Regions from separate parts of the Dehalobacter sp. DCM genome, predicted to be linked through region 3. Evidence: riboswitches for the same ligand, from Rfam matches in the RefSeq annotation. Region 3 holds a riboswitch; each other region holds the start of a gene.
What was found. A riboswitch is a leader RNA that binds a small molecule or an ion and turns the genes downstream of it on or off. The one in region 3 is predicted to bind cyclic di-GMP.
Positions count from the first base shown of each region.

Region 1 (5,700 bases), 1.0 Mb from region 3:
TTATGCCCTGCAAACGCGCAAGCTAACGTATTCATTTTTTCACTCCCGTTTTAATTATGTGGTCATAATGTGCATAAAGGCTATTCCATTATATGCCAACTGTGCATACAATACAAGTAATCAGTTAAAATAAGGACGGTGAGTTTATGGAACTGGACTATAAGGCTATCGGGCAGAGGATAAAAGACGCGAGAGCCCGAATCGGTATGAGCCAGGAGCGGCTGGCAGAACTGGCCGGACTTTCGATGACGCATATGAGTCACATCGAAACCGGTAACACAAAGGTCAGCCTTCCGGCATTGGTACAGGTCGCAAACGCATTGAACGTATCGCTGGATGACTTGGTGTGTGACAGCCTTGATAAGGCAAAGAAAATTTTTGAGAATGAAATTACACAGACGGTTCAGGACTGCAGTGAACAAGAGGTTCGAGTTATTGCCGACACGATTATTGCCCTGAAAAGCTCTTTGAGGAAACGCAGCCGATAATACAGTAAAAATCTCAGGCAGCTTCTGACGAAAGCTTCCTGAGATTTTATTTGCCTGAAGGTATTCTTTTAGTGCCTGACTTGCGAATGCAGTTCATAATGCGACTTTGTTTCTGCCTTTCTTTTTTGCTTGGTAGAGTTTTTTGTCCATAAGCTCCACCACCTGATCGACTGTATGGACGCCGCTAGTTTTATCTATGGTTTGTACGCCAAAGCTGCAGGTAATCTTTATGTGAATATCATTGATATAAAAACGTTTACTCTCCACTGAATGGCGCAGGCGGTTTGCTATTTTCACGACCGTATTTCGGCTGAGCTCTGGCAGACAAACCAGTAGTTCATCCCCGCCATAACGGGCCACCCATCCATCCTTCTTTCGGATATGCCGGAGAAATACACATGCGATTTGTTTCAGGATGTGATCGCCGGCAATATGTCCATACTGGTCATTGACTTTTTTGAAGAAGTCGATATCCGCATATATAAACGAAATAGGATCACTGTTTCGGAAAGTTCGTTCTAAATCGATTGGAAGCTGTTCGTCAATATACCTGCGGTTATATAAATTTGTCAGAGGGTCTGTGATTGCTAATTTTTGCATATGCTCAAGCGAGGTCGAGCCGGTTCTCATGTCACCGAGATGAATAAGCTCCAGACAGCAAGTCTGACCGCCGATAGTAATCGGTATGCTGGTGACGATTTCAAGCAGGCCGTCATTTTCTCTGATAGAGAATGTTGCTTCATGAAATCCCTCGAATGAGACGGGAGCTTCCTTGGGGTTATCGGTTTCCTCGCTTTCATAAAGCATTTGCTTATGGCTGCCATCCCAAATTCGAGTAACAGGATAATATTTTTGTAGCATCCCTATGGATGCCACTGCTTGCGTTAAACTATCAAATATCATACTTATCGATTCCTTTTATAAAATACTGATGTCAAGAATATAAACAGTGTTGCAAAAACGTCCTGATTCTTGAAATAAGAATTTTCTTGTGTCTGTCAGCAGGTTTAAAGTCCTGCTGAATTGCCGATTTATCCTCATATGGAAGGATCATATGTGAAGGGCGGTGCTGCCGCAAGAACAGTATGAATTCATCCATTGGCAAAGTGCGTTCAAATCGTAACGGGATCTTATACGTTCTGCAGTAGTCAGAGATCAGAGAATCCAACATCGCCCACTGCACCGTGATGACCGGGAGCCTCCGATTTCTACACTCTTCTATTATGCCATAATTCTGCCGGTTTTTTAAGTATCCTGCAATAATGAGAAAATCAATACGCTCATCGCAGAATATCAATGTCTGCTCCTTAGATGTTGTCAGAGCAACGACCTGAACCCCGGTTGAAGTCATATAATCTGCTAATTCTTGGGCTTTCTCCATTAATCGATCCGATAAAATCAAAACACGGATAGAGGAAGTATTTTTCACTTCGATTTTCATAGCTTATTCGCCTCCTTTCGTAGGAGCTTACTCCGCTGCGTATAAGTTTGCCAACTTTATAGTATTCTATGAGTATGCATTTTAATATACTTTACGTTAATTTTCAAGTTAAACTGTATTCTTTAAGATTACTATAAAGGAGGCTTAAAGCATATTATGTTGAATCGAAAAGAATTTGGGGCTGCCATCCGCAATGCCCGGTTAGAAAATAAGTTAACCCAGGAAAAACTGGCGGAAATGCTTGGAGTAACGCCTGTCCATGTCAAGCAATTAGAATCAGGAAGCAGAATGCCGTCGTTAGAGCTTCTCCACAATATTGCCGTCACGCTGAATTTCTCAGTAGATGGGGCATTCTTTCCGGCAGATGTAAAGAACACGGAAATGCTGGACAAACTCGAACGGATACTTAATCTATGTACATCACATGATTTGCGTGTGGTTTATGCCACAGCCATTGCATTAACCGACAAAGACATGGAGAACTCAATCTAACCGGGAGTTACATCGCTAGTTTTTCTTCCTTCTCTTGGAAACTAAGGAAGCAATTCCGACAACAGCTAGAGCTCCAAGTAAGACCAGAATAATGATCAGCTTCTCTTCTGGAGTTGCCTGAAGAAAATCAGAACCCAGCATATGGTCCTCTCCTTTCTCGATGTTTGTATTGTCTGCAACGGCATATTCCGTTGCGGTTTATTGCACTGTCTTATTCTTGGACTCTATTGGAAATCCAATGGCAGAGCAACAAGCAAATATGTCATCATCCAAGGATATTCGATGAATTCACTTATAATAGTGTAAAATTTCATATTATGTATGATTGTAACATATATCTTTAGACTACTACAAGCATAACAACATATATGCGTGGACTAGTCGCCTCAAATTATCACTTATGATGTTTTTGGAGGTGATTACAGTGTCGACGCATGAATATGAGAAATATGTACGTGACCGCATTACGCAGTTAAGATTGCAAAAAGGGATATCGGAATATAAGTTGAGTTATGACCTGGGGCACAGCAGAGGCTATATTTACAATATCACGTCTGGAAAATCACTTCCACCGTTAACTGAGCTTTTCTCAATTTGCGAGTATTTTGATATCACTCCGGCGGAGTTTTTTGATGACAGGATATCCAATCCGGAATTGATCCAAAAAGCTGTAGAAGGGCTGAAAACGCTGAGCGACAGCGACATGCTATTGATTTTAAACCACATAAACCGATTGCAACAGAAATAAAACGACAGCCACTTACCGATTTCGCCGGTAGGTGGTTTTTTTGTGCCTTAAGCGTACAACACGGCATTAATATTTACTATTTTTTACATTTAAATTGTTGAATTTTATTTAAAAGTGGCATATAATGGTATTGGTAATTATACACATATTTGATATAAAAGTTCAAGTGGGCGAATTATACAGAAAAGAGGTGTTTTGAAGAGCTAGACTTTACTGCACCGTTAGACATACATTTAGGATACTTGGCCCCCTTTTCTTATGCGAGAACTTAATAAAAATTAAATCGAATAGTGCTAAGAGCAAACCTGCCTAAAGGTAGGGACGCAAAGCCATAGGATCTAAGGTGCTTATGAAGCGCTAAGACAGCCTGGCTGCCGGAAGCTGTAACAGAAGCCTGCCCATCCATGGGTAGGTTTTTGTGTTTTTTTGTACAGCTTTTGTCCAATTGTTTTGGAGATACTGGTGTCCCTGCTTTCGCTTGCGGTTTCTTATGGCGAAAGAAAGGACTAGGGATATGACCAGAGATACGCAACTTTTTTTGGTGTTGAAATAAAGACTACGGATTAAATTCTTTAGCCCCCCTCCAAGTTAAAAATGATACAAAAAAGTCCCCAATTTGTGACTTGCAAATTGTGGACTTTTTTTATTCGACACAATTCTACCGTTATCGACCTGAAGGTTACTTTTTCTTCTCTGTAAACACAAACAGTCAAAGTGCGGTCTGTATGCCACACTGCCGTTCACCGCCGCTTGTTCTTCGTTTCCGGATTTCAAAAATCACGAAATGGAGGACAAGCCTTATGGAAGAAGGCAAAAAACGGACCGATTACAGGAAGCTATACCCTAACATGAAAGAAGAAATCTATGAGGTACTGGAGCAATCTGACCGGAAGATCAAGTACAGTAGATATGATCTGAAAACAGAACGATGCAGCATCGACTATGAGAAAGGAACGGTTACATACATTCCAAGCCGCGAAGATTCCCTCGATAGGCTTGAAGAACAGAATTACCAGTTTTCAGACCAGAGCGAAAGCGTGGAAGATCGTGCAATCAAAGACACCATGATAACTGATATGAAGTCTTGCATAGAGCGGCTTTCAATGGAGGATCAAACTTTAATTTCCTATATCTTTTTCAATGGGGGTACCCAGCAAGGTTATGGGGAATTGATTGGCATGACGCAACGTGGCGTTGGTAAACGTCAGGAAAAAATCCTTGAAAAGCTCAGAAAGATGATGGGCATAGATATTTAAAAAATTTTAAAATTTTAGTTCTGAACCCTCTCACTTAACGGCCAATTAAGTGAGGGGGTTTTTTCTATCCCTCTTTCGCTCTTTGAAAATTTCATATCCGACAGCATAAATACATGATCTGTCCGGCCGTGATGAGCGGCAGCGACATTGATGGGCGCGCCAAGACTACCTGCGGATGGGTGACAGACATCCGTCGAACCGATGGCATCGAAGGCGACGAGCGGCAAGGCCCGGTCAAAAAACGGTCTATGGTGGACCGTATCGCCATGAAACGGACAGTGTTAAAGCTACTTCTGCCCAGCCACAGACTCAAGCAATGGGGGCAGCTCGGTGAGAACCACGGAGAGGTGAAATCCCTATGAGGCTTGCTGACCACAAGCCGTTTTATGCTGCCGCCCTAGCTTCGGGAAGTAGTGTCGAATAGAAGCAGCCAAATGAAGAACAAGAGATCGTTTGATCTTAGAAACTACGCGGCAGGATTTTTAATGCTCTTTTCCCATCCTGCCGCGTCCTTGTAAGATTAAATACCAACGAGGAGGTAATGTTATGAGCAACAAATCACTGAGTGAATTGCTGGAAAAAGATCTGGCCGTCGGCTATGTATATGGTTATGACGGAACGCGTCAGGTCTTTTATTTCGAGAACTCCCCTGCAAACATTGCAAATTTTATCATGCTTCATAGCGAAAACACAGATAAAATCGTTCTGACAGATCAGGTAGACAGACTAATCTTAAATACCTTTGGAGAGTTCATCAACCAGTGCCCCGATCAAGCATTCCTGCAGGAAGTCCTGAGAGAGCTGGTACCCATGCAGATGGGGGAAAAAGAGCCATCTGAGATACTGACCGCCAACGAAGATGAATTTACGAAGCTTTTGTATGAAGAAGATCAACAAGTAACGGAAGCCGAGCTGCGGATGTTGTAGCTCCGGCTTTTAATTAAATACGGAACGGAGGTCTTTATGAAAGAACAATTACGTGCTTGGCTCTATTGCCGGATTGATGCTCCGGAAGATACACATGGCACCTTGAAAAGTCAGAAGGAAGAACTCTATGATTATGCGGAGCAGATGGGCTTTACCGTCGACGGCTACGCCGAAGATTTGGGTAATGGTCTGAATTTAAACCGTCCTGGTCTTCTGGAGATCGAGAAGGCCGCAAGCGAAAATCAAATGGATGTATTGGTCGTGAAAAGGCTTGACCGTATCGGACGGGATACAGCACAAGTGCTCGAATTTCTCCGGGGACTAGACCAGTTGGGCATTGCGATTTAT
Region 1 covers NZ_CP092282.1:3,011,084-3,016,783, reverse strand. The annotation lists gene LPY66_RS13950 (SLOG family protein) at 1-35, opposite strand, end outside; gene LPY66_RS13945 (helix-turn-helix domain-containing protein) at 147-488, shown strand; gene LPY66_RS13940 (GGDEF domain-containing protein) at 582-1,391, opposite strand; gene LPY66_RS13935 (hypothetical protein) at 1,423-1,929, opposite strand; gene LPY66_RS13930 (helix-turn-helix domain-containing protein) at 2,086-2,421, shown strand; gene LPY66_RS13925 (LPXTG cell wall anchor domain-containing protein) at 2,437-2,562, opposite strand; gene LPY66_RS13920 (helix-turn-helix domain-containing protein) at 2,846-3,169, shown strand; cyclic di-GMP riboswitch class I at 3,458-3,548, shown strand; gene LPY66_RS13915 (sigma-70 family RNA polymerase sigma factor) at 3,970-4,425, shown strand; gene LPY66_RS13910 (hypothetical protein) at 4,517-4,693, opposite strand; gene LPY66_RS13905 (resolvase) at 4,972-5,352, shown strand; gene LPY66_RS13900 (recombinase family protein) at 5,389-5,700, shown strand, end outside.
Region 1: it holds a riboswitch for cyclic di-GMP, as region 3 does, so the genes downstream of both, LPY66_RS13915 (sigma-70 family RNA polymerase sigma factor) here and nhaB (sodium/proton antiporter NhaB) in region 3, are expected to answer to the same signal.

Region 2 (5,700 bases), 370 kb from region 3:
TGCGTCAGTTCGCCTGCTTTCGTCAAGACATTCCAGAAACTTGCTTTGGCCATTTCATTTTCTGCGACCTTTTGCTGCCATTGCTGTTCTTTGATCAATTCATCTCTGCGCGCGTTATTGCGCTCTTCTTTGGCAACATTAATCTCGTTTTGCAGCTGTTCCATTTTTTGTTTGTGTTCCTGTTGGATCCGGATTATTTCCGGATCCGGGCCAATCGGAGTACGATCCTTCGGGGTGTAATTGATCTCGGCATTGTTTGCTTTCAGCGTTCCCTGAAGCTCATTTTCCCGTTGCTTTAAGGCTTCAATCTGGCTTTGCACCGCACTGGTATCGTAGCTTTTATGCTGCCCATACCCTTTAGCGACAGCTTCCAGGTAAGCTTTTTGCTCTTTGACCTGGACCAGATCCTCCTGCTGTTGTTTGACCCAATCGCTCTTTGCCGCTTTAGCTGCTGCTTCTTCCGCCTTTGTCACAGCCAGCTGGTATTTTTGTGCTTCGATTTGGTCTTTTTGACTTTTTAAATAATCGATATAGTCTTGATATTGCTGATTCATCTTATCAAAGCTCGGGTCGCTCTTATCCGCTGTCGTCTGCGCATCAGCCCATTGCTTTGTATACGCGTCGATTTCCTGGTCAATTTTGCTGCCGGCTGCCTCCAGTTTGGCGCTCTCCGCATCCAGTACCCCACCAATCAGCGCATCCTTTGCCGCAGCATCTGCGGCCATTTTCTCGGCGGCTGCCTGCGCCGCCTGAGCCGCTGCAGCCATGGCACCCTCTAATTCGGCGTCTCCGCCTCCTCCGCCGCCACCGTCCTCTTCATCCACTTTGTCGCTTTCCTCAACCCTGCTGCAATCACATTGAAATACAGCAAGTCCCACCAAAACGGCAGCGACAGCATCGCCAAGCGACGCGCCAAAACTGGTACTGCTTGAATTGGTAACAAACTCAGTTCGTATTTTCAATCTTTTTCCCTCCTCGTATCATCCCGCATAGGACGATTTCAGGTACAACCGGACATCCGCCAAGGCAATAGCCCTTCAGACTGCAGTCCGGACAACTATTTCTCATTATCTTTCGAAATTCATCAAATTCCTTGCTATTCCAGGCTTCCAGCAATGTATGGCGACGCAAGTCAACCTTCCAGCGCTGCTGCTGGTCAAAGCTGCAGGGCAGCATCTGCATATCCGGCGTAACATAAGCGCTGAACCGTCCGCCTTCACATGGCTCGATGCTGGCCGGATGGACTTTCCAAGCCATATTCAGAAGTCCCGGTACACAACAGCTGTCGAATCCGGCGATTCGGCAGTTTTCTGCGTCATTGAACAAGCCGAAAAAGTAACGCACCTTTGGATTCAGGATATCCAATACATTGTCTTGCCGCCCCAGTCCCACCGGTTTGTGCAGCAGGAAGATGATTCTTCCGATCCCCTTGGGGATTCTTTTTTGTTCAATGAGCGCAATCGCTTCATCCAGTGACTGATTGCTCAGTACATAATGAATATTGGTGTGAACACCTTCATCCAGTAAGGCAGCGATAGCCTTTAGCGTATATTCTGAACGATACCAACTGACTGCGGCGGCTCCGCAATATTCAGCGATCAGGCGTGCCTTGACCGAAGTGAGCCCGAGCCCGGATGTTGTCATATTCGGAACGACCCCAGCCTCGCGTGTACTGACCAGGATTGCTTCAAAATCGTCATGCATGTCCGGATCTCCTCTGCCTCCGAGAGCAATCTGACATACATGGCCTTCACACTGCCGGATTATCGCTTTGTAATCCAATAAAGACATGTTCGGCTCGTGTTTATGCCATCCATCCTGATAGCACTGAACGCCCGACTGCACGCACAGACCGCTGCCGCCATGATCACAATGGCCCATGATGCCAATGTCCAGCAGATGAGGCATTTCCGCCATAAAGGGTTCTTCCCCGGTATCTTCACCGTTCTCGTTCAAAACATTGCTGCGAATATATAAGCCGGTATCCGCGTCAAATTGTGTTTCAAAGCCGTATGTCCGATCTTTAAATTTACGCATCGGCTTGTTTGGATTTCATGACCACTATCAGTACTAAGCCGGCGACCACGGCAATCGCCCCCAGGATATACCCTATATTCTCTCCCAACGGCTTTCTCAGAACGGCAAGCAGAATACTGCTCAGAAAGCCAAGCGTCAGTCCGCTGAGCGCTACATAAATATGATGATTGCGTACTGGGCTTGGTTTACGCAGCAAGACAAACAGATCATTCATAACGACGCGTCCGGTCATAAACGGAATACTACGCGGTCCATCACCAAGCGCTTTCATTATGGCAAATGCAATAGCCAGTGAAACCGCGATTTTATCAATCGCATTGTTCCGTGTCAGAAAATTAGAGATCATCGCAGCAAGACCGGCGAATAGGATCAGAATGCCGAGACTGCGTGCCCCGACTTCCGCCCAATTTTTTTGCAAATCAGGTATCAGCGATGTAAAATTTGTTTTTACTTTACGGAAGCCCTCTCGCCGTACGCGCCGGACTAAAGGGACGATGACGCGAAGAACGACAGTGGCATAGATGGCTTTCCCGATAAAATTATTGTAAGAAGCCGTCAGAAAGACCAAAACCAGTATGATCTTATCCAGGAACATCCACAGCGGCGCCAATGCAGGTGCCGCAGCCATCATCTTATACGCGCTGAACGTTCCTAATCCCGTCCATATTACAAGAATAATCGGTATCATCCACCCGTATTTCCGTAATATCGGCGGCAGAGATTGGGCAACATTATGCAGTCCAAGTTTCAGCAGATTTATTGTCGATCGGGGATCTCCCACCTCCAGTCCCTGGAGCTCCATACGCCGTTCTTTCTTCTTTTTTTGTGTCAGATCAGAACCATTATATCCCTGAGGCCGGGGTACAGGTTCAGGTGCAGGATCACTAAGAATCCTTAGTGGTATTGCCGGTGGCGGTAGTATTACCGTAACATCGGTTTCGTTGGACACATTCTCTCCTCCATTCGTAACTAATCATCAATAAACCCTACGTCATTTTGAGCCACAACCATCAAATTCGAATATTTTTCTCTAAAAAACATTTAATTCCTTCATGTAAACTTGTATCCGCGAGCATTTGTCATTGACATATGCAGGCGAACGATGCCGCAAATGGATTGACAATCGTCGGAAAATTCAATAGAATTATTTCAACAATAAATGTTTCGAAATGAATATATATTTATGACGACAAGAGCACACCAGCTGAAAGGCTGGGCCGCAAAGTCATGGGTCTAAAGCATTTATGCCAGGATTGCCAGACTGCCGAACCATAGAGAGCATTAAACAAGCATCTATGATTCATTGATCGCTTGTTTTTTTGTTTTATTCTTTTAAGAAATGGAAGTGAAATGTTGATGCCGCGCGGCTTAAGAATCTTTCTTTGTATAACAGCTTCCCTGATCCTAGTCCTTTCATCACAGATACCTGCTTTGGGCAACACGGAAGAGACCACCATCCGTGTCTCCGGGCAAGATCGCTATGCAACCGCTGCCGCGATCGCCCATACCGGCTGGACACAATCGGATTATGCAATTATTGTCAGTGGCGATAATTACCCGGATGCTTTGGTTTCTGCTGTAACAGCTAAACAGTTCAATGCACCGATCTTGCTCGCAACAAAAAAATCCCTGCCGTCAGCGACCAAACAAACCTTAACTGATCTTCAAGTGAAATGTGTGATTCTTATCGGCGGGACTGCTGTCTTATCGAATACGCTTCAGTTGGAATTACAGAAGATGGGAATAACTGTAACCCGTTGGGCTGGCCCTGACAGGTATGCGACCTCCGTTGTCGTAGCCAGTCAATCCGTTAATACGTCAGAAATTTTTATCACATCAGGCGATGGCTTTACGGATGCCCTTTCGGTATCTTCCATCGCCGCCTGCAAAAACGTACCGATAATTTTAGTCTCAAAAGACCGTATCTCACCGGAAGCAGAAGCATATATCCAATCTCATCCGATTACCAATACGTATGTGATCGGTGATACCGATATTATCAGCGATAATGTCGCTCAAATGTTCCCAAATCCGGAACGGATCACCGGGGTAAATAAATATGATCGAAACATTGCCGTCATCAACCGCTTCGGCTGTGACGTACCTGGACCTAACGTCATGATCGCGACCGGTGAGGACTACGCAGACGCTTTGTCCGGATCAGCCTATGCCGCAAAGACGAACTCGCCGATTGTTCTTGTCAGTTCAACCCTATCCGCTTCGACCCGCTCGTATTTTGATTCCAACACCTCGGGGAAAACGCTCTGCATTCTGGGCGGCGAGTCCGCAATAAGCAATTCCACCATTGATAAACTAATCTCTGAAAATGGATATCGTTATTCGAATAATCGTCGCAGCATGAAACATTCCCGTGAATGGGACAACACCTCAGACTTTTATCCCGAGGAATCTTCCGATCCGCTGCTTGATCTGGGATATACAGAAGAAAAATACATCCTGGTCTTTGGTTCTCTAAGCAATCCGGTCTATCCAAGTGCCACTGAGTCCGTTCAGCATATGACGACGATTTCTGTCGATGTCTGGCTATTGAAAGCAAGCGGTGAAAAGTACTCAGGAAAACGCACATTGACCGTCAATAAGGCTATTGCCGACCGGATTCAGTCAGTATTCAAAGAAATCTATGAAGGCCCGGAAAAATTTCCAATTTATAGCGTTCAGGGATATGCCTGGCGCCCGGAACCGACCTCGGAGCACCGCTGGGGACTGGCCGTTGATATCAACCCGAATGAGAATTATATGATTACCAACACCGGCGTTATCAAGGCTGGATCTTTCTGGAAACCGGGAATAAGTCCATACTCAATTCCATTAAACGGCGACGTTGTAAACGCTTTCAATAAATACGGCTTTACCTGGGGCGGAAACGCCTGGCACTCGTCAAATGATTATATGCACTTTTCCTATCTGGGGAGATAAAATCTACTCTACTCTACTCTAAAAACAATTTGTAACATTTTAACGTAACCGTCAAATAAGCAGGTGTATAGAAATAGAGCAAAGAACAGTGTAAACTGAAATCTTTGCTCTATTTGCAGACAGCTTGAATTTTGGGATTCCACGAATATCATTGGCAGGGCATCATCGAAGTATCTCGAAGATGTGACCAGCAATTACAGTGTTTTATGGCTATTTACTTATTTTTTTACTTAAATAAATCCTCAATAATAGATTGTGGAATCGCGCCCGTACCACCACAGATGATTGCATCCGTATACGCTTGAGAGTCCAAATATTCCTCAATCAGCTGCATTTCTCCTCCTACGAGAAGTACCGGAGAGTTATAATGAGCAGCCAAGGTCGTGCCGGAAAGCGCATCCGGGAAGTCCGTTCCGGTTGCCAGCAATACCTTTTTTGTATCAAGGTTAAAGTATTTGGCAATATTCAGCGCTGTCAGATAACGGTTCTGACCTTGGATCCGAATCGCTGAGCCAGAAGACAAGCCCGTTAGCTGCTGAAGCTTCTGAGCCAAGGCTTCGGAGACTGCGCCGCTGCCGCCTATGAAATAGATTTTACCCGGCGCAAGGTTTTTTAAATAATCAAGGGAGGCCTGATTAAGAGAATCCTTGCCGCTGAGCAGAACAGGATAGCCGAGCGAGGCTGCAATGGAGCTGATGCTCAAAGCATCCGGGAAATTTTCTCCGG
Region 2 covers NZ_CP092282.1:1,611,522-1,617,221, reverse strand. The annotation lists gene LPY66_RS07600 (hypothetical protein) at 1-962, opposite strand, end outside; gene LPY66_RS07595 (radical SAM protein) at 946-2,037, opposite strand; gene LPY66_RS07590 (hypothetical protein) at 2,030-2,986, opposite strand; cyclic di-GMP riboswitch class I at 3,222-3,306, shown strand; gene LPY66_RS07585 (cell wall-binding repeat-containing protein) at 3,388-4,974, shown strand; gene LPY66_RS07580 (cell wall-binding repeat-containing protein) at 5,201-5,700, opposite strand, start outside.
Region 2: it holds a riboswitch for cyclic di-GMP, as region 3 does, so the genes downstream of both, LPY66_RS07585 (cell wall-binding repeat-containing protein) here and nhaB (sodium/proton antiporter NhaB) in region 3, are expected to answer to the same signal.

Region 3 (5,700 bases):
GGCGCGTTTTATGTTTTCCCGGATATCACAGTGACCGGACTGAGTTCAGAACAGTTTGCCGAAGAATTGCTCAAAGAAGAAAAAGTCGCTGTCGTCCCCGGTACAGCCTTTGGTCCCTGCGGCGAAGGACACATTCGTTGTTCCTATGCTTATTCGACCCAGCAGCTGAACGAAGCACTAAGCCGCATTGCCAATTTTGTGAAAAAGCGAATATAAAAAACTCAATAGAACAAGAACTATCGGAAAAAACCTCCTGAAATGGGTATTCTAAAAAAAGAATATCACGTCAGGAGGTTGTTTTATACCTCTTTGTGTTTAAATCAAATAAACAAAGTAGACATACGCTGAGGCTATTACCACCGAGAGTAACATTAAAGGAAAACCCAGTTTAAAAAACATTTTAAATGTAATTGAAAAACCTTGCTTTTCGGCTAGCCCGGCAACGATCACATTAGCGGATGCCCCGATTAAAGTCCCATTTCCTCCCAAACAAGCCCCTAAAGAAAGAGCCCACCATAGCGGTCTTAGGTTTTCTATCCCGCCCATTTCCCCTATCTTTTGAATCAACGGAATCATGGTGGCCACAAAGGGAATGTTATCTATAAATGCTGAAGCAATCGCAGACAACCACAGAACGGACATAGTAGTTAATGGCAATGACCCGCCGGTAGCATCCAGTGCCTTTTTCGCAATCCATTCAATGATCCCTACATGCTCTAAAGCCCCGACCAGTACAAACAGTCCGGCAAAGAAAAAGATAGTCGGCCATTCGACTGACAATAGGATATCTTCCGGCTCCTCTCGGGTGATCAATAATAAAACGCTGGCACCAGCCAATGCGATGGTTGCGGATTCCAGATGCAACATCCCATGCAGCATAAATCCGCATATTGTAACAGCAAGCACGCCTAAGCATTTGCGTAAAAGAAAATGATCCTTGATCGCTTGACTTTCATCTAAGGACATTATCTTTACTTTTTTATCATCATCCACATGGAATGATTTACGATAAATCAATTTCAAAGCAACCATCGTCGCGATAAAAATGATTACAATAACACCGCCCAGATTAAGGATAAAATCAACAAAAGTCAGGCCAGTGGCACTGCCGATCATGATGTTCGGCGGATCACCAATTAAGGTAGCTGTCCCCCCAATATTCGAGGCAATAACTTGGGTAAGTAAAAATGGAATAGGATTAATACTCAGTTTTTCAGTTATCGAAAATGTAACCGGGACCATCAGCATGACCGTCGTCACGTTATCCAGAAACGCAGATGCGATTGCTGTCAGAACCGCCAGGAACAGCATAATCAACCAGGGATCTCCCTTTGCCAGCTTCGCCGCTTTTAAGGCCAGGAATTCGAACACACCGGTGCGACGGGTAATGCCGACGATGATCATCATTCCAATCAGTAAACCGATGGTATTAAAATCGATGGCTTCAATCGCTTCTTCTTGGTTAAGAATGCCTACTAAAATGACAAAGGCACTCCCGACCAACGCCACTACCGTTCTGTGTATTTTCTCGCTTATGATAAAAGCATAGGTGGTTAAAAAAATTACCGCTGCAACGATAACTTGCGTATTATGTGACATCTTTCTCCTCCATTTTAGAATAAAGATAGCCTTGGGAGCCGATTAGATATTTTAAATTTACTATCTTCCATTTTGTACAATAAGTCGTATAATTACAAGATATTTTTTTAAAAACAATAGGAAAAAGAGCTTACAGACAATACTGACCCAACGAAAGAGTATTCCATCATATCATTTGTGTCGAGAGCTGAAAGTATGCGAAATGCCTAATGAAATTGACTGCTATATCTTATTTAGGTGCAATAAAATAAATTAATAAAGTGCCTATATGAATCGGAACAAAACAATTATCTGAGAGCTTGCTTACAACTATAAAAGAACCTGAAGAAGGTATTATAGCAGGTACATTGTTGCCAGCAGACCTGTAAGAGTCATCACGACGGCGTAAGGCAGAGCCAGTTTCACCATTTCCAGGTAAGACAGGCGAATCAGCGGTGCAAGTGCAGAGGTCAGCAGAAACAGGAATGCGGCCTGACCGTTTGGTGTAGCAACAGAAGGGATATTGGTACCCATGTTAATCGCAACTGCCAGCTTGTTGTATTGCTCCAACGCAATGCCTCCGGCTTGAAACGCTTGCTGGGTCTCAGTCATGTATACCGTAGCAACAAAAACGTTGTCACTGATTGCCGAAAGGACCCCGTTAGCTGCAAAGAAAGCGACAAGCTGATTCTGCCCTTCCATGTTCAGTACCCATTGAATAATCGGCGTAAACAAATGTTGGTCATGAATAACCGCAACAACAGCGAAAAAAACGACCAGCAGTGCAGTAAACGGCAGCGCTTCTTCGAAGGCATGACCGATGCGTTTTTCTTCAGTAACCCCATTGAAGGCGGTAAGCAGGATAATAATCATCAGACCAATAATACCAACTTCCGCCAGGTGCAGTGCCAGAGAGAAGATCAACACAACACCGCACAACGCCATAACAATCAAGCGGACACGTCCGCGCATATTCCTGGCAGCATCTTTCACTTTCACATCCGCTTCCATAACCTTTCGCACAGATCCCGGAAGCTGGTAGCCGTACCCCCCAAACTTGGTAACCTCAAGGATAATCGTGGTCAGAAGTCCCACGATCAATACCGGGATAGATACCGGGGCGCATTGTCTAAAGAAATCGACGAAGTCCCATTGCATAATGGAGCCAATCAACAGGTTCTGCGGTTCACCAACCAGTGTTAGTGCCCCGCCCAGCGCAGTGCCCACAGCACCATGCATCAAAAGATTGCGCAGAAAACCGCGAAACTCGTTTAGGTCCTCATGAAGTTTCTCATCAACACTATGGTCGTGATTAATGTCGTACTCTTCGTATACTTTTTCGCTGGAAGCAAACTTGTGGAAGATGCTATAGAAACCATAGGCCACGGCGATAATCACTGCCGTAACAGTCAGTGCATCCAGAAATGCGGAAAGCACCGCACCCAGTACGGTGAACAGGAATGAAAGTGCAACTTTAGAGTGTACTTTAGTTAAGAGTTTGGAAAACAGGTACACAAGGCCTTCTTTCATAAAATAAATCCCGGCGACCATGAACATCAGAAGAAGAATAACCGGCAGGTTCATTTCAACCTCGTGATAGACTGTATGAGGGTTAGTCAGTCCGAGTACAACGGCTTCGATCGCCAGAAGCCCGCCGGCAGGAAGCGGATAACATTTCAGCGCCATTGCCAGGGTAAAAATAAATTCCACAATCAACACCCAACCGGTAACATACACGCCGGCGGTAAACACCAAAATAGGATTCAACACGAGAAAAGCAAGAATTGTTCTTTTGTACCAGTCCGGAGCGTGGCCCAGAAAATTTGTTTTGAAAGCTTGTCCGATGCCCATTTGTTTCATATGTACTATCCTCCCAAGTGAAATTGAAAGACAACAAAAAGAGAGTAACCCAAAATGGAACTACTCCCCCCCAAGAAGTTCATATTACTTGTAGCCTGGCAGTCATAGCCGCTTACAAGCAACCTTAGACCCATAGCTTTAGCGTCCTTCATTTTCACGAAGTTTGCACCAACCTATACAACATTATATGTATTTGTTGCTTTAACTTTTATATTATACCAAAAAAATATTCTTTTGGATACCCTAATCCTATACTGCACTTATCATCGCAAGACTGTTGCAGCTTTGCTGCGAAATGCAGGGTAGGTTTATTTTGTCTTCCTGAAATAAGCGTAGGTCATTGGTTCACCGACGCCACGGACCTCGCCCGCGATGACTTTGCCCAAAAACAGTGTATGCGTGCCGGTATCCATCGTACTGACTACTTCGGCTTCCATCGTGGCCAGAACATCATCCGGCATGAGGATGCCTGAAGAGCCCCGATGCGCTTTGATCCGTTCAAATTTGTCGGCATCACGGCCAGATCGGTAGCCAAATCTTCGGACTAAATCATGTCCGGTCTGATCAAGGATGGAAACAGCAAACTTGCCACTTTTTGCAATGAATTCATGGGTATAGTTATTCTTATTAATTCCAATCGCAATTTGGACCGGGTCCGATGTGATTTGGAAACACGTATTGGCCGCCTGTCCGTTATCTTTTCCGTCAAATGCTGATGTGATAATAAAGAGACCGTAAGAAATGGTCTGAACAGCTTTAACAATCGCTTCCTCCGGCTTCAAGATTTCTTTCGGAGCAGCAGGTGTGTCGGTGATTTCAGCGGTTTTATGCTCACCTGTTTTATTCTCGCCTTCTTCAACCTTCACAAAATTACTGGAATCGACACCACAAACCGGGCATGTTTCCGGCGGCGCATCCCCTTCATGAATATAACCGCAAACTTCACAACGCCATTTCATCTTTCATCGCTCCTTTTTTGTTTGCTCTTTAGCAATTTATAACCATTATAATCTATTTAACCTGATATTTATATCTTTTTATATCAGCTTCAAATAACATTTAACTATTATGTCTCTTAATCATCGTATTACTTTAACGCTATTACCCTATTTCATCCTGGTGCATTTTTAAAAGATGTTAGTCATCATCCTATCCAATTGCTGCGTATTTACGAAAGACTATAAGTTGGTATATTCCCAGTATACTTTTTTTAAAAAGGTATTCGTTAATTCCATTCGCATTTCTCTCATCGCTTTATCCCGTACAAGGTCTTTATATCTGCCAAAATCCTTTCTGGATAACGCCAGGTCATCGGTATACTTCTCAAGTATATTCCAATCGATCTTCGGCAGATTCTCTTTCTGCCATATGGCTGTTGCGATCAGCTCCTTAAAAATCTTTTCAAATATTGTATTCTGAGCGGCAGTATGCACTTTTCCTGCCTGATAATCGGCTTTCCATAAGATAAGAAAATCGTGAATATTTGTTAATTTAAACGCCCTGCCATCCCAACACAGACTCCATACTAAATCCGCTGCACGCCGTTGAAGCGGTCTTTTGGCCGGCTCTCCTCTGAATTCGGGCATGAATAATAGGGTAGCCGCCATATGGTTTCCAACCAGTTTGAGAAGTTCTTTTTCTCTTTTCTGACCATTACCAGAAAAAAACATAGAGAAGGGATACCTTTTTAGTATATCCGCCAACATCTTTGAACTGGCAACTTCATGATTTAAGAACTGACGCTTGCCATTTTCGACATAAGTCAGACCGTGATCAGACGGTTCTCCTTCGAGGACCTTCTTAAACTGGATAATCTCAGGATAATGATCCAATCTGGCTGCCAGCAGCCGAACCTTTTTCCCAATTAACCTTTTCAGCTTATGATCCAGTTCCTTGTTTCCTCTGTTGGGATTAATCTTAAACCCATCGACCCAATACGACTGATTTTCATATTTTAAAATCCCGTTGACATAGCATTCACGACTGGCGACTTCCCATTTTCCAATATCATGAAATAGACTGGCCAAGCGCAGATAAAGATCTTCCGGTGTATTACGGAATACTGCCATTGTGTGTTCCCAAACATCCAAGGAATGGTATTGGTTCTGTTCCAAGCCCTTTAAACGGGACAATTCCGGAAAATAGAAATGCCAATAACCTAATTCGTCAAGCATCCGAACTGCTTTTTCGGCGTCAGGAAGTATCAGGATAGCCGCGAGTTCCGCTGTGATCCTCTCCTTGGCTGTTCTACTCAGTAAAGAA
Region 3 covers NZ_CP092282.1:1,986,440-1,992,139, reverse strand. The annotation lists gene LPY66_RS09280 (aminotransferase class I/II-fold pyridoxal phosphate-dependent enzyme) at 1-216, shown strand, start outside; gene LPY66_RS09275 (ArsB/NhaD family transporter) at 316-1,599, opposite strand; gene nhaB (sodium/proton antiporter NhaB) at 1,933-3,438, opposite strand; cyclic di-GMP riboswitch class I at 3,525-3,616, opposite strand; gene LPY66_RS09265 (flavin reductase) at 3,747-4,397, opposite strand; gene LPY66_RS09260 (CCA tRNA nucleotidyltransferase) at 4,617-5,700, opposite strand, start outside.

Region 4 (5,700 bases), 2.2 Mb from region 3:
AGATATCCTCTAATAACTGGTCGGATGCATACAATGTAGTGTTGACACGTGAGGATGCTTTTCCTGACGCACTGGCCGGAGCAGTCCTGGCCAACAGCGCGGTGGTCGGTGGCGGGCCTCTGCTGCTGACTCATTCCAAAACCCTGCGTCCGGAGGTTTTGCAGGAAATGAAACGCCTGAATACCTCCAAGGTGTTTATTCTGGGCGGGACCGGTGCAATCTCAGCGGATGTGGAAAGCGCGCTCAAAGCCAATGGCATTTCCACTGTGCGCATTAAGGGAAGCAATCGTTACGAGACTGCCGCCAATATCGCCATCACTTCCGTGGAAAACAGTTCGCGGGCTTTTCTGGCTTCCGGTCAGGTGTTCGCGGATGCACTCAGCATTTCTTCCTACGCGGCCGCCAATGGTATTCCGCTCCTGCTGACGGACACCAAAAAAGTCCCGACAGAAACCCTGAATGCCTTAAAGAAAATGGGTGTCACCGAAATCACCCTAATCGGCGGTGAGAGCGCCATCAGCAAAGACATAGCGACTCAACTGCAAGCAGCCTCTTATAACGTAACCCGGATCAGCGACCTGGATCGCTATAAGACCAATGTGGCCATCTTAAACACTCTTCCTTTTAATAAAGATAAGATCATCGTAGCCACCGGCGATAACTTCCCGGATGCCCTGGCCGGATCCGTCCTGGCAGCCCGGAATAATAATCCGATCCTGCTGGTACCCAAAGACGAAAATAAACTGCTCAATACGCCAACCGCATCCTATATTAATACGAACCGCAGCAGCGTCAGCAGTTTCTATCTGCTCGGCGGCTGGGATGTGATTAATCCGAAAGTGCAAAATATAATACGAACAGGAAAAATTACTTCCCGTATCTCCCTGCAGTTCTGGGATGGCTATGCCAGCACGTCAACTTACGAAACACAGCTTTCTTATGTGCCCGGCTACGTCGGGGATTATATCGATATATTAGTTCCCAATTTTTTGGGAGCTAGACAGAGTGACGGCAGTATTACCTCTATTAACCCGGATGGCAGTTTTGCCTATCGTTTCAGTAGTTCTGATATACCCAAATACCTTGTTTCCTTGGGGCAGAGCAACGGTGCCCGTGTGGTTCCGATGGCCATGGCCAGCGGCAGTACCGCTGACAAAATGCTGCAGGACCCCGTGAAACGCAGTACATTTGCCGCCAGTGCCTTAAAGGTAGTAAAAGAAACCAATGCGGATGGTATTTTAATTGATATGGAAGCGTTATCGGAAAAATCCGAAGCAGGGCTTACCAGTTTAATGCAGGAGCTCTATGCCAGCCTCCACCCCATTGGCAAGCTGGTGATGGTCTCTGTCATGTCCAAAACAGATCCTGCCGTGGAATGGTGGTATGACGAGTATAATTACGCGGACCTGGCTCAGTACACCGACTATATCCAAATCATGACTTATGATTACTCGACCTCCCAACCCGGACCCATCGCACCGCCGGATTGGATGAAGAAGGTCATATCCTATGCCGTGACCGAGATCCCTTCGGAAAAGATTCTGATGGGCGTTCCTTATTACGGCAGAGCTTGGCGCAAGGATACCACCGATCCGACAAAATGGCTCTATAAAACGTTTGGCTGGGCAATGGCCACGCAAACGGCAGAACAATGCGGTGCAACGATCACCCGTTACACAACCCTGACAGACCCGGTGGGCATCCCCACTTTCAAGTATACCGATGAGAACGGCTATAACCGGACCTGTTATTTTGATGACCGTCTCAGTTGGAGCGTGAAACTGGATATCATGGATCAATACAATCTGGGCGGAATCGGCGGCTGGTCCATGGGATGGATCAACACGGTCAGCTCGCCGGAGCTCTATCCGCTGTTAAAGGAAAGAGTCTAAGCAGTAATATATCAATAGGTTATGGCAAATTATTGAAAATATTTTAAGAAAATGATTGCATTCACTCAAAATATGGATTATAATGACTTTACAAAGCGATAATAGCAAACTTGTCGAAAGGCAAGGACGCAAAGCTACGGGCCTAAATCCTTCGGGATATGGTCGCCGGGTTGCCGAAAGTGGAGTTAATAGGTAAAGATAACACCTGATTCGGCATCCGAGTCAGGTGTTTTTTCTGTTCATGAAACAACACCATCAAACTAAATAACAGCAAAACGATACTGGCAAACCCGTCGAAAGGCGGGGACGCAAAGCTACGGGCCTAAATCCTTTGGGGTATGGTCGCCGGGTTACCGAAAGTGCAGGACAGCAGTCTATGCTGTTTAAACGCCCGCTTTAGGTGACCCCCGAAGCGGGCGTTTATATTTTCAAGATTTGACGAGCAAGTAGAAGGAGGATACATATGTTTAAGAAAAATATCACCGTAAAAGTAATCGCCGTTATTCTGACCGCCTTGTTTTTCCTGCCGCTGGGCAGTGCCAAAGCAGAGGCAGCATACAGTATCGGTTTTCAGACTGAAACGGTACAAGTGACTTCTCCTTCAGCCAATAATCTCCAATATGACCGGTCCTTTACCATTGCCGGAACAAGCTCCTTGCGCTCTGTCTGGGTATGCCTGCGCGGTCCGGCCGGTGAGATCACCACCTATCCGATCACCGTTTATAATGGCTCATTTTCCAAAGAAATCTGGCTGCGCTTCGGTGCAGGTACTTATACCGTCTGGGTTGGCGACAATAACAAGCAATTTGACGGACGCATCCGTTTTGAAGTGCAAAATACATCCACAGACGATTATTTCAATCTGACGCCATCCGGTCTGGTCAACAGCGATAATAAAGCCGTTATCAATCTTGCCAATTCTCTGACCACCGATAGCATGACCGAAATGCAGAAAGTCAAAGCGATCCATTCCTGGGTTACCAAGAATATCAAGTACGACACCCAAGCCTACTACGCCGGGAAAATCGGCAATTACTCCGCCACGGATGTTATCAACAGAAAACTGGGTACCTGCCGTGACTATTCCTTCGCTTTCGCAGCCTTATGCAGAGCCTCCGGCATCGAGACCCGGGTCGTATACGGAAATGCCTGGAGCAGTTCCCAAAAGAAATATGAATTGCATGCCTGGAATGAAGTTAACGTTGACGGCGAATGGCTCAGTGTCGACACCACTTGGGATGCCGGCTATATCAAAAACAGCAAATTCGTTGTCGCCAGCACATCAAAATATATCGGTATGAACCCCGCAACATTCAATAAGACACACCAGCTGACGAAAGTAACGCTTTACTAATAAATCATTGACTATCCGGAAGATATCATAATAACATAACAATTAACATTGACCATAGACTACTCATATACATTTCCACTGAAAGAAGCCGCTGCAAACGCAGCGGCTTTCTTTTAACTCTTAAAACAAATCATACAAATCAAACATACAAAACCAACATTCAAAAACATAAGATCAGGCAAAGCAATGTATGCCAGCGTCAGCGGAGCAGGATAGTTTTTTATTCCTTATTAAAATAATCACTGATATTCTGGTTCGCCACAATCGGCTGATACCGCGCACGCAAAACAACTTCATTCTGCCGGGTCAGTTCACGGAAGGCCATCTCGATACGACCCACAACCATCTTCGTATTCTCCGCATTGATTCCCTGAAGGATCAGAATGTACTGCAGTTCGCCCCACATCGCACAGACGTCACCTTTACGCAGGCTTCTGGCTAAGATATCTTTTAAGATCGCAAACGCTTTGTCGGCGCGGCTCCGATCCAATTCCGCCCTGCCGCTCAGCTGGAGAGATAAAAGCACGGTAAACACGGATTGCCCGTTACGTTCCACACGGCGTCTTTCCAGATCATAGATAGACTTAAAGGTCTCTTTATCGCAGAAGAACGGTCCGCTGTCGTCATTGCTGCTGGTCATTTCCTCCTGCACGGAGTCAATATCCGCCCGGGCAGATTTATCCTTGGCGGTGATCCGGTTGTACAGATTCTTCAGTTCGGCCGACGGCCGGACACCAAGCTCCTGATACAGCTTACTGGTTATGTATTCATAGTTCTGGCGGGCATCCTTTACTTTTCCCTCTTTCAGCAGGGCTTCCATCAGCAGAATGTGAAATTCCTCTTCCAGAGGCTCGTTTAAAATAACTTTTTCACACACTTCAATAATTGCTTTGACCTGGCCCCGATCATTCAGCAGGGCGCAGTAATCTTCCATCGCCTGGAGATATAAGCGGCGATAGTGATTTCGGAGCGGGATCGTCCATTCGGTATACATGGACTCCGACAGGTAACACCCTTGATACATGGCGAGTATGCTCTGGTAGCAGCTCAGGGCTTTTTCGAGATCGGACCCATTGCTCATTTTGGCTGTGGCATAATTCTTCTCGAATTCGTCGATATCCAGCTGGAAATTGGCATCCGGATTCCAGCCATAACAGCCATGGGAGTAAATAATCAATTGGCTGTCATTGTCTTTGGCATCGGCTTCATCCGGTTCCCCTTTGTTTAATTCTTTACGCAGCCGATAAATCATCGTCCGAAACGCTTTATTGGAATACTCGTAGTCTTGATCCGGCCACAGCGTTTCCTGGATGGTTTCCGGCATGATATTTTTACCGCGATTGGTTATAAAGTACTTAAAAAGATCCCACATCTTCTGCGATTTATGGGATTCTGCAGACAAAACAGTACCGCCTCGTTTGACAGAAAACTGCCCAAAGGTACGGATGATGATCCGATCATCTTTATATGGTTTTTGGTCGGTTTCAATTGCATGTATCATTTTTTTCTTCCATACCCATAATTTTACTATTTGTGTTAATTTATTATATATTAACTCATTTGTTTCTACAATACAGCTTTTAATCCAAGCAAACAAAATTTAATCCGATTAAACCAACTGGTTTCGACATTATTTTTTGTCGGTTATCTTCTCCAGTTCGGCCCTGACTGCAAGCCGTTCTGTCTTGGTGTGGCACGTCGTCAGCGTCAATACGTTTTCCTCGGTAGGTTCGATCAGACTCCAGTCATTGATCGCGATGGGTTTGACGGTTTCCACCAGATACGTATACACTTTCGTTTTATAGGTAATGTAGATAGGGTCGCCAGCCTGTAATTTGTAGAGATTGCGGAACCACGAGCCATACATGTTCTTATGGCCGGCAACGGCTGTGTTTCCCTTACCCGGCAATGCCGACTCGACGTACCATCCGGGTCCGTCAGCCAGTGACGCTTGGGTCGTACCCCGGACGACAACCGCGGAGATATTGATATCCGGAATATCAATAAACATCATGGCATCGATTTTTCTGGGAGGCGCCTGGACTTTAACCGGTGCGGTATTTTCGACTACAGGCGATTCCGTGGTGGCCGCTTCGGTGTCGGTCTGATCAACCGCCGCGATCTGCGCATTAAGTTCTTTTTCCAGCTGCGCCTGCAAGTAATATGCTTTCACGTTCGTATACAGCGGATAAAGGCACACAAGAATCCCGATAATGATTAGCGCAATCGATATCCTGTTGATGCTTTTTTTACTTCGCAATCCCATTCCTACCCCTCCGGATTCTTAAAAGCTCGCTCCATTCACTTTATGACACACGCACCATTCTCATTACGTCATACTCATTACGTCATAGCAAGGATCCTGGGTAAGAAAAGTCCGGGATGGATAAAGTACCCCGGACTTATGATCTTACTTTGATTATCGGTGTTTATTGCATTTTCATCAAGACTTTT
Region 4 covers NZ_CP092282.1:4,151,065-4,156,764, forward strand. The annotation lists gene LPY66_RS19375 (cell wall-binding repeat-containing protein) at 1-1,892, shown strand, start outside; cyclic di-GMP riboswitch class I at 1,986-2,070, shown strand; cyclic di-GMP riboswitch class I at 2,166-2,250, shown strand; gene LPY66_RS19380 (transglutaminase domain-containing protein) at 2,356-3,246, shown strand; gene LPY66_RS19385 (BTAD domain-containing putative transcriptional regulator) at 3,467-4,747, opposite strand; gene LPY66_RS19390 (sortase) at 4,877-5,512, opposite strand.
Region 4: it holds a riboswitch for cyclic di-GMP, as region 3 does, so the genes downstream of both, LPY66_RS19380 (transglutaminase domain-containing protein) here and nhaB (sodium/proton antiporter NhaB) in region 3, are expected to answer to the same signal.